2 linked regions of the Martelella endophytica genome follow. The protein of the gene in region 1 interacts with the protein of each later gene in a pairwise test. Links are inferred from orthologs where the notes say so. Each region holds a gene or a part of one and is shown on either strand. Other genes may lie near its edges.

Evidence for each region. Proteins that work in one complex are often made in the same cells at the same time.
Region 2: the proteins of def (region 1) and TM49_RS21015 interact in binary tests that used the Escherichia coli proteins (3 or more experiments, as listed by UniProt). The link is inferred for Martelella endophytica from one-to-one orthologs.

What each region holds. Positions count from the first base shown.
Region 1 is NZ_CP010803.1:4,199,987-4,204,923, forward strand. What follows is about bases 738-3,725. They hold def (peptide deformylase), read right to left. Parts: upstream 2,496-3,725; coding sequence 1,980-2,495; downstream 738-1,979. Other genes in these bases: truA (tRNA pseudouridine(38-40) synthase TruA), read right to left, coding at 738-1,020; fmt (methionyl-tRNA formyltransferase), read right to left, coding at 1,020-1,958; TM49_RS19445 (DNA recombination protein RmuC), read left to right, coding at 2,641-3,725. In the rest of the region: TM49_RS19425 (hypothetical protein), read left to right, coding at 1-245; more of truA, read right to left, coding at 268-737; more of TM49_RS19445, read left to right, coding at 3,726-3,807; TM49_RS19450 (ribokinase), read left to right, coding at 3,890-4,789; TM49_RS19455 (nucleoside hydrolase), read right to left, coding at 4,786-4,937. UniProt on the Escherichia coli protein: Removes the formyl group from the N-terminal Met of newly synthesized proteins. Requires at least a dipeptide for an efficient rate of reaction. N-terminal L-methionine is a prerequisite for activity but the enzyme has broad specificity at other positions.
Region 2 is NZ_CP010803.1:4,505,016-4,508,940, reverse strand. The notes cover bases 1-2,951. They hold TM49_RS21015 (aspartate-semialdehyde dehydrogenase), read left to right. Parts: upstream 1-935; coding sequence 936-1,967; downstream 1,968-2,951. Other genes in these bases: TM49_RS21010 (HlyD family secretion protein), read right to left, coding at 2,053-2,951; TM49_RS21020 (phosphatase PAP2 family protein), read left to right, coding at 1-678. Also shown: more of TM49_RS21010, read right to left, coding at 2,952-3,093; TM49_RS21005 (MFS transporter), read right to left, coding at 3,113-3,925.

The sequences.
Region 1 (4,937 bases):
ACAACAACACGACCTGCGGCGAAATCGGCGGCTACGCGACCCCCATCGACAGCTACAGCTACGATACCAACAAGAAGCTGCGCGACCGCGTTATCGATCGCTGCCTCGCCGACAAGGGCTTCAGCACCATCGTGCGGCCGGTCTGCAAGACCAAGGAAGAGCGCGCCGCCTACGCCATGCTGCCGAACCAGCCCAACGCCTCGACGATCGCCTGCGTCAGCGGCCAGAGCTTCGACCCGAACTGAGTCTGTCTGAACGGACAGCGGCTCAGTCGCCGGGATAATCGACTTTCATGAAGTAGAGCCCTTCCGGCGGCGCCACGGGGCCGCAGGCGCTGCGGTCTCGCGCTTCGAGCGCCGCCGTGACGTCATCCGCCGACATCTTGCCCTCACCCGCAAGCTTCAGCGTACCGGCGAAGGAGCGGATCTGATTGTGCAGGAAACTCTGCGCCGAAGCGCGGATCTCGATGAAATCGCCGTCTCGCGTCACATCGAGCCTATCGAGCGTGCGCACCGGCGATTTCGCCTGACACTGGACGGAGCGAAACGTCGTGAAGTCGTGATGGCCGACGAGCCGCTGGGCTGCTTCATGCATGGCTTCGTGATCAAGCGGCTTCGGAACCCACCAGACACGCTTGCGCAGGAGCGCGGCATGGGCCCTGCGGTTCAGGATGCGATAGAGGTAATGCCGTTTCAGCGCCGAGAACCGGGCATCGAAATCATCGGCCACCACCGCGACGTCGACCACGGCGATCCGTTCCCTGGCGAGCCGCAGATGCGCATTCAGCGCATTCAGCAGCGTGAACGGCGTCCATTCGCGGGCAAGATCGAGGTGCACGACCTGACCTTCGGCATGGACGCCCGAATCGGTTCGTCCCGCGCCCTTGATCGTCACTTTCTCGCCGGCAATGCGAAAGGCGGCGGCTTCCAGCCCGCCCTGCACCGAACGGCCATTGTCCTGCCGCTGCCAGCCGACATAATCCGTGCCGTCATATTCGACCGTCATCCGGTAGCGTGGCATCAGACAAGCACCGTGCCTGCGGGAAGCGGCGTGCCGCGCAGGAAATCGTCGGCGTCGAGCGCCTTGCCGCCGGCCTTCTGCAGCTTCAGGAGCCGCACGGCGCCACTTGCGCAGGCGATCGTCACACCGGGGCCTTCAAGCACCGTTCCTGCCCGCCCCTCGCCTTCGCCGAGCGCGCTTTCCAGCACCTTGACCCGATCCAGCCCGCGGCCGGTCGGCACCTCGGTCCAGGCACCCGGAAAGGGCGCAAGGCCGCGTATGTGGTTGTGAACCTCTTTGGCGGGGCGGCTGAAATCGATCCGGGTCTCGGACTTCTCGATCTTCTTCGCGTAGGTCACGCCCTCTTCCGCCTGGGGCGTCAGGGGCAGGTCGCCGGCCTCAAGCCGCACCATAGCCTCGGCCATCAGCCTCGCGCCGACATGCATCATCCGATCATGCAGTTCGCCGGCGGTCATGTTCTCGCCGATCGCGACCCGTTCAGAGAGCGCCACGGGGCCGGTATCGAGGCCCTTTTCCATGCGCATCACCATCATGCCGGTTTCAGCATCGCCTGCCATGATCGCGCGCTGCAGTGGCGCCGCACCGCGCCAGCGCGGCAGCAGCGAGGCATGGCCATTATAGGCACCAAGACGGGCGCCGGTGAGGATTGCCTCCGGCAGAAGCAGGCCGTAGGCGACGACGACCGCGACATCCGCGTCGAGCACGCGGAAGGTCGCACGGTCTTCCTCCTCGCGGAAATTGAGTGGCGTGCGGACCGGGATGCCAAGCAGTTCTGCGGCCTGATGGACCGGCGACTTGACCTCTTCAAGCCCGCGCCGACCGGCAGCGCGCGGCGGCTGGGTATAGACCGCCGCAATTTCGTGACCGGCTTCCGCCAGCGCCCTCAGCGTCGGAACCGAAAACGCCGGCGTTCCCATGAAAATGATCCTGAGCGCCATGTTCCGTCCTTTCGCGGCCGGTCAAAGCTTGTGCTTTGCGACCTTGCTGAATTTCTTGATCACCCGCTCGCGCTTCAGCCGCGACAAGTAATCGATGAACAGGGCGCCATCGAGATGGTCGATCTCGTGCTGAAGGCAGGTGGCGAGCAGGCCATCGGCCTCGATTTCCTGCTGCTTTCCGGCAAGATCGGTGTAGCTGACGCGCACCGAAGCGGGTCGCTCGACCTCGGCATAGAATTCCGGGATCGACAGGCACCCTTCCTCGTAGACCGAGCGCTCGTCCGAGGAGGTCAGGATGGTGGGATTGATCACCACCAGAGGATCTTTCTCCTCGTCCTCCTTGTTGGAAACGTCGATCACCAGCATCCGGCGCGGTATGCCGACCTGGATCGCGGCAAGGCCGATGCCCGGAGCCTCGTACATGGTCTCCAGCATATCGTCGGCAAGTTTCTTCAGGTCGGCGTCAACGCGCTCGACGGGGGCGGAAACCTTGCGCAGCAAGGGGTCCGGCAAAATGATGAGTGGCATGGTCGTCATGGGCCTCAAATAGCGCAAACTTGTCGCCACGCAAATGGTTTCGTCGTTTTGCACGGTGGACTGAACGGGAAAGTTTTACGTGTTCACGTTTTGATCTTTTCTTTCGGTGAGCATCTGCTAGGCTGGCCACATGTGAGGGAATGCCATGAACAGCCTGTCCGAGTTGATCCTGACTGCCGATCCCATGGTCGTCGCGCTCGTTGCCTGCGTGCTCGTGCTGCTCGGGGTGCTCGCCTTCGCGCTCAGGCGCGGCGGGGGAAAGCGGGAGGATGTGCTCACCGATCAGCTGCAGAACCTCGTGCAGGCGCAGAGCGAGATGCAGGGGCGGATGGCGACCATGGCCGAACTCTTCGGCAGCCGCCAGTCGGAGCTCAATGCCGCGCTCGGCTCCAGGCTCGACGGCCTCAGCCAGCGCATTGGCTCGACGCTGCACCAGCAGCACCAGACCACGCATGAAAACCTCCGGCGACTGCAGGAGCGGCTCGCCGTCATCGATGCCGCGCAGAACAACATCCAGTCGCTGGCAAAGGACGTCGTCGGCCTTCAGGCGATCCTCTCCAACAAGCAGACCCGCGGCGCCTTCGGCCAGGGACGCATGGAGACGATCATTGCAGACGCCCTGCCCTCCGGCAGCTATCATTTTCAGGCGACGCTTGGAAACGGCACCCGCCCCGATTGCCTGATCGACATGCCGAACGGCGCCCCGCCGCTGGTCATCGATGCCAAGTTTCCGCTGGAAGCGTGGAATGCGCTGCGCGACAGCGCAAGCGACGAGGAGGCCCGCGCCGCAAAGCAGCGCTTCCGCCGCGATTTTGATACCCATATCCGCGACATCGCCGGCAAATACCTCATACCCGGTGAGACGCAGGACACCGCCTTCCTGTTCGTCCCCTCCGAATCGATCTTCGCCGACATTCACGAGCAACACGAGGCGATCATCCAGCGCGCGCACGCCCGCCGCGTCGTGATCGTCTCGCCGACCCTGCTGCTGCTCTCGATCCAGGTCGTGCAGGCGGTGATGAAGGATCAGCGCATGCGCGAGCAGGCCCATCTGATCCAGGGCGAAGTCGCGCATCTCATGGGCGACCTGACACGTCTGAACGAACGGGTGGAAAAGCTCGCCGGGCATTTCTCACAGGCCCGTCAGGACGTCGAGCAGATCCGCGTTTCGACAGGCAAGATCGCCCGGCGCGGCGAACGTATCGGCGCGCTTGAATTCGAGGTGAAGGAGCCCGCAGTGACGGAAGAGGAGCGGCCGCTGTCGCCTTCGGACCTCGGCCGCATGAAACTCAGGATCGTCGACGAGGACTGATTGTCATCATCGCCCGCCTCCCATAAAACATCCCGATCGGCCCTGAGCGCTGGCGGCGGGCCTATAAATTCGGGAGAACACCATGATCACGGTCTTCGGTTCCATCAACATGGACCTCATCGCCACGACGAAACGCCTGCCGGAACCGGGCGAGACCGTGACGGGGACATCCTTCGCGACCGCGCCGGGCGGCAAGGGCGCGAACCAGGCTCTCGCAGCGCGCCGGGCTGGCTCCCGCGTCGCAATGGCCGGCGCCGTCGGCACCGATGAATTCGCTGGGCCGGCAACGGCGCTTCTTGACGCTGCCGGCGTCGATCTCTCCGCGCTGAAGACAACCGATGGCCCGACGGGGACCGCCATGATCCTCGTCGGCGGCGATGGCGAGAACGTCATCGTCATCAATGCCGCCGCCAACGGCACGCTCGATGAAGCGGACGCCAGGGCCGCCGTCGACAGCATGGCGGCCGGCGATATCCTGATGCTGCAGCTCGAAATCCCTGCCCCCGCCATTCGCACAGCACTCGAGGCCGCGCGGGCGAAGGGTGTCAGAACCGTGCTCAACACCGCGCCGCTCACCGACGAAGCCGCCGAACTCAGCCTGCTCGCCGATATCGTGATTGCCAACGAGACGGAATTCGAGCGCCTCGTCGGTGCCAACGAACTCGGCGACGCGGGCCGTGCCGCGATGCTGAAGACCCGCCATGATGAGACCGGCCAGACGATGGTCATCACGCTCGGTGGCGATGGCGTCATCGCCGTGCACGAAGGCGCCTTCCACAAGATCGACAGCCTGAAGATCGAGCCCATCGACACGGTCGGCGCCGGCGACACCTTCTGCGGTTATCTGGCAAGCGGCCTCGACCGCGGCCTTGCCTTCGAGGAGGCGGCCCGCCAGGCGGCGGTGGCCGGCGCGCTTGCCTGCCTCAAGCCCGGCGCCCAGCCGTCCATTCCGGTGATCGCCGAGGTCGAGGCGAGACTTTAAAGTCTCGCCAGGCGCTCGGTCAGAAGCGCGAAGAAGCCGTCGGCATCGGCCTTGCCGATGACCATGGCGTTCTGCTTGCGCTCCGTCACACGCCACCAGTCGATCACGGTCTCGCCGAGCGTCAGCTCCGAGGCGGTCTCGATCTCGA
Region 2 (3,925 bases), 310 kb from region 1 along the record:
GAGCTGAACCCGGCCGTGCTCGACTACGGCAGTTTTGTCACCGATTTCGGCAATTCCGGCTGGATCCTTTTCACCAGCTTCCTTGCATTTGTCGTCGGCATCGCGGCCGCTGGAGGCGCCGGCGAAAAGACGCGCAGGTTGCGCGCGCGCGGTGTGTTCATGGCGCAGGCGGCCGCATTCCTGTTCATCTCCGTTGCCTCTTCGGGTCTGGCCGTCAACCTCATCAAGAAGACGATCGGCCGGGCGCGGCCAAGCATGCTCTACGAGAATTACGGACCATTCAGCTTCCAGCCGCTGGAATTCAGTGCGAAATTCGCCAGCTTCCCGTCGGGGCACTCGACCACGACCGCCGTCTTCTTCACGGCAGCAGCCTTCTTCTTCCCGAAGCACCGGGTGCTGTTTTTCTCGATCGCGGTCTGCATCGCGATCAGCCGGGCAATCGTCGGGGCGCATTACCCGAGCGATGTCGCTGCCGGCCTTGCATTCGGGGCCTGGTGCACCTATTTCGTCGCGATCTTGTTCTCGCGTTACCGCATGGTCTTCCGCATCGACGAGAGCGGCTGGCCGGTTCCACGCAACAGCATGGCAGCGCTGAAGCTCGATTTCCTGCACCGCAGTGCGCGCAAGCGCGGCCGCCCGCAATCCGAACTTGACTTGAGCCCGCAAAAGGGTCATTAGCCTTCGCGTAGAAGGAATAGGTCATGCCGCAATCTCTGCAGCACATTGCCGATTGCACCTGCCGGGGCGTTTGCGCCAGCGGCGGGCTTGCCTCGTCCTCCATCCAGACAAAAACGGCCAAGAAGACGACGAAAACCGTCTGACGTCTCTGGCCCTGCCGCTCTCTCCCCGGTCTGGCCGGGGACGGGAAGGCGCCGTTCAGGCCGCTCTTCCGCTCCCGCCACATTGAGGAGAGAAACGAAAGAGAGCTGATTATCATGGGTTTCAAGGTTGCAGTCGCAGGCGCTACCGGCAATGTCGGGCGTGAAATGCTGTCCATTCTGTCAGAGCGCGGGTTCCCGGCCGATGAGGTCGTGGCGCTGGCTTCCAGCCGTTCCGTCGGCAAGGAAGTGTCTTTTGGCGACAAGACTCTGAAGGTGAAAAACCTCGAGACCTACGACTTCTCCGATACCGATATCTGCCTGATGTCGGCCGGCGGCTCGATCTCGCAGAAGTGGTCGCCGAAGATCGGTGCGCAGGGCTGCGTCGTCATCGACAACTCGTCGGCCTGGCGCTACGACGCCGATGTGCCCCTGATCGTGCCGGAGGTCAATCCGGACGCTGTCACCGGCTTCACCAAGCGCAACATCATCGCCAATCCGAACTGCTCGACCGCCCAGCTCGTCGTCGCACTGAAGCCGCTGCACGATGCCGCGACCATCAAGCGCGTTGTCGTCTCGACCTACCAGTCCGTTTCCGGTGCCGGCAAGGATGGCATGGACGAGCTGTTCAACCAGACCCGCGCGGTCTTCGTCGCCGATCCGATCGAGACCAAGAAGTTCACCAAGCGCATCGCCTTCAACGTCATTCCCCACATCGACAGCTTCATGGAGGATGGCTACACCAAGGAAGAGTGGAAGGTTCTGGCCGAGACCAAGAAGATGCTCGACCCGAAGATCAAGGTCACCTGCACCGCCGTGCGCGTACCGGTCTTCGTTGGCCACTCGGAAGCGGTCAACCTGGAATTCGAGAAGGAAATCACCGCTGACGAGGCTCGCGATATCCTGCGGGAGGCACCGGGCTGCCTGGTCGTCGACAAGCATGAGGATGGCGGTTACGTCACCCCGGTCGAATGCGCCGGCGAGGACGTTACCTATATCTCGCGCATTCGCGAGGACGCGACGGTCGAGAACGGTCTCGCCATGTGGGTCGTTTCCGACAACCTGCGCAAGGGCGCGGCGCTGAACGCCGTGCAGATCGCCGAGCTTCTCGTTGAGCGCAACCTGGTCAAGCCGCGCGCGCTCGCCTGAGCTCCCACCAGTCATCGCTGAAAATCAAACGGCGCCGGAAAATCCCGGCGCCGTTTGTGTTTCCGGCCCGTGAACCGGTATCGCTTCAGCTCTGGCTGGTATCGATGCTGGTGACCACAGAGAGCCCCGGTCCCAGCTTTTCGGCGTCCGGCTGGCCGGGATCGATCGCGATGCGGACCGGGACGCGCTGTGCCACCTTGGTGAAGTTGCCGGTGGCATTGTCGGGGGTGATCACCGAAAACTGTGAGCCGGAGGCCGGCGAGAAGCTCTCGATGTGGCCGGTGAAGCGCTCGCCATTGAGGGCATCGACGGTGAAGGTGACCTTCTGACCTTCTCTCAGCCCGTCGAGCTGGGTCTCCTTGTAGTTGGCGATGATCCAGCGATCCGGCGGCACAAGGGCGACGAGTTGCGAACCGGCCGAGACATACTGTCCGCTGCGCGCCTTCACCTGGCCCAGTGTGCCGTCAAAGGGAGCGGTGATCCGGGTGTTGTCGAGGTTGATCGCCGCGAGCTCTCGTGAGGCCTCGGCGGCCGAGACATTCGCCTCGAGCGAGCGGCGGTTGACGATCGCCGTCTGCAGGGCTTCCTTGGCCACGTCGACCGAGGCATTGGCCTGCGACAGGGCGGATTTCGCCTGGTCGAGGGCCGCCTTTGCCTTGTCCACATCGCTGCCGGTTGAGAGTTCCTTGGCCTGCAGGCGCTCGATGCGATCCCATTGGGACTGGGCGTTTTCGAGGCTGGCCCTGGCGCTTTCGACACCGGCTTCGGCCGAGGCGATATTGGCCTTGGCGGTCTGCTGCGATTGCGCATTGGCTGCAAGCGAAGCCTTGGCGGCCTCGAGGCTCGCCTCTGCCTGGGCGAGCTGCTGCGTGTAGATGCGGTCGTCGAGGCGAACGATCAGGTCGCCTTTCTTGACCGACTGGAAATCCTTGACCGGAACGTCGGTGACGATGGCGGACAGCTGCGGGGAGAGCAGCGTGACCTTGCCCGTAACATAGGCGTCGTCGGTGCGCTCGACAGAGCCGGCGAACGGCGGAAGGTTCCAGGCAAAGAGCAGCGCGACGATGCCGGCAATGCCGATGGCAAGCGTCAGATAGGTGGAAAGGGAGCGAATGATGCGTGTCATTTTCTTGTCTTTGTCGTTTTCAGGCCGCAAGGCCTTCGGCGGCCGCGCGCTTGTGTTCCCAGGTTTCGAATGCAACATCGATGATGAGAACGACGAGAGCGACGCAGGCCAGAAGTGAGAGGAAGCGGAAGGCGTCGTTATAGGCGAGCACATAGGCCTGGGTGCGGACCTGGCTCGCAAGCTGCACCGCGCCTTCGGCGTTTCGAACCGCGGTATCGGTGATCGTCTGCGCATAGGCGCCGGCAAGCTGGGTGATGCGCTGGCTGATCAGCGGATCGCCCGAGGTCAGGTCCTGGACGAGCGCGGCGGAATGGACCTGCTCGCGCCAGGTGACAAAGCTGCCGAACAGCGCCGAGCCCAGAATGCCGCCGACCCTTTGCGTGGTCAGGAACACGATGATGAAGCTCAGGATATAGTTCGGACCTTTCTTGAGGGCGGACATCAGGCCGACCAGCATGGCGGGCGGCAGGTACAGGCCCGCGGCGAAGGCGATCAGCGTCTGGCTCAGGAACATCTGCGGCGGCCGCGTCAGGCTGGTCGAATGGCTGTCGAGCCAGGTGCCGATGATCAGCAGCACAAGCGCGAAGCCATGCATGTAGGCGACGCGCCCGGGCTTCAGGATCCGCGAACAGGTCACCCCGGCCGCGATCGTCGACAGGATGATGACGATGTAGAGCGGGCGCATCTGCTCGTTGCTGAGCCCGAGCATCATGAAGAAGGCCCGCGCGCCGCTCGACTGTTCCGACAGGATGATGCGGAAGACCAGGAGCGCCCCGGTGAAGTGAAGGATCTCGGCCGAGGTGATCCAGCGGACATCGAGAAGCGGGTTCTC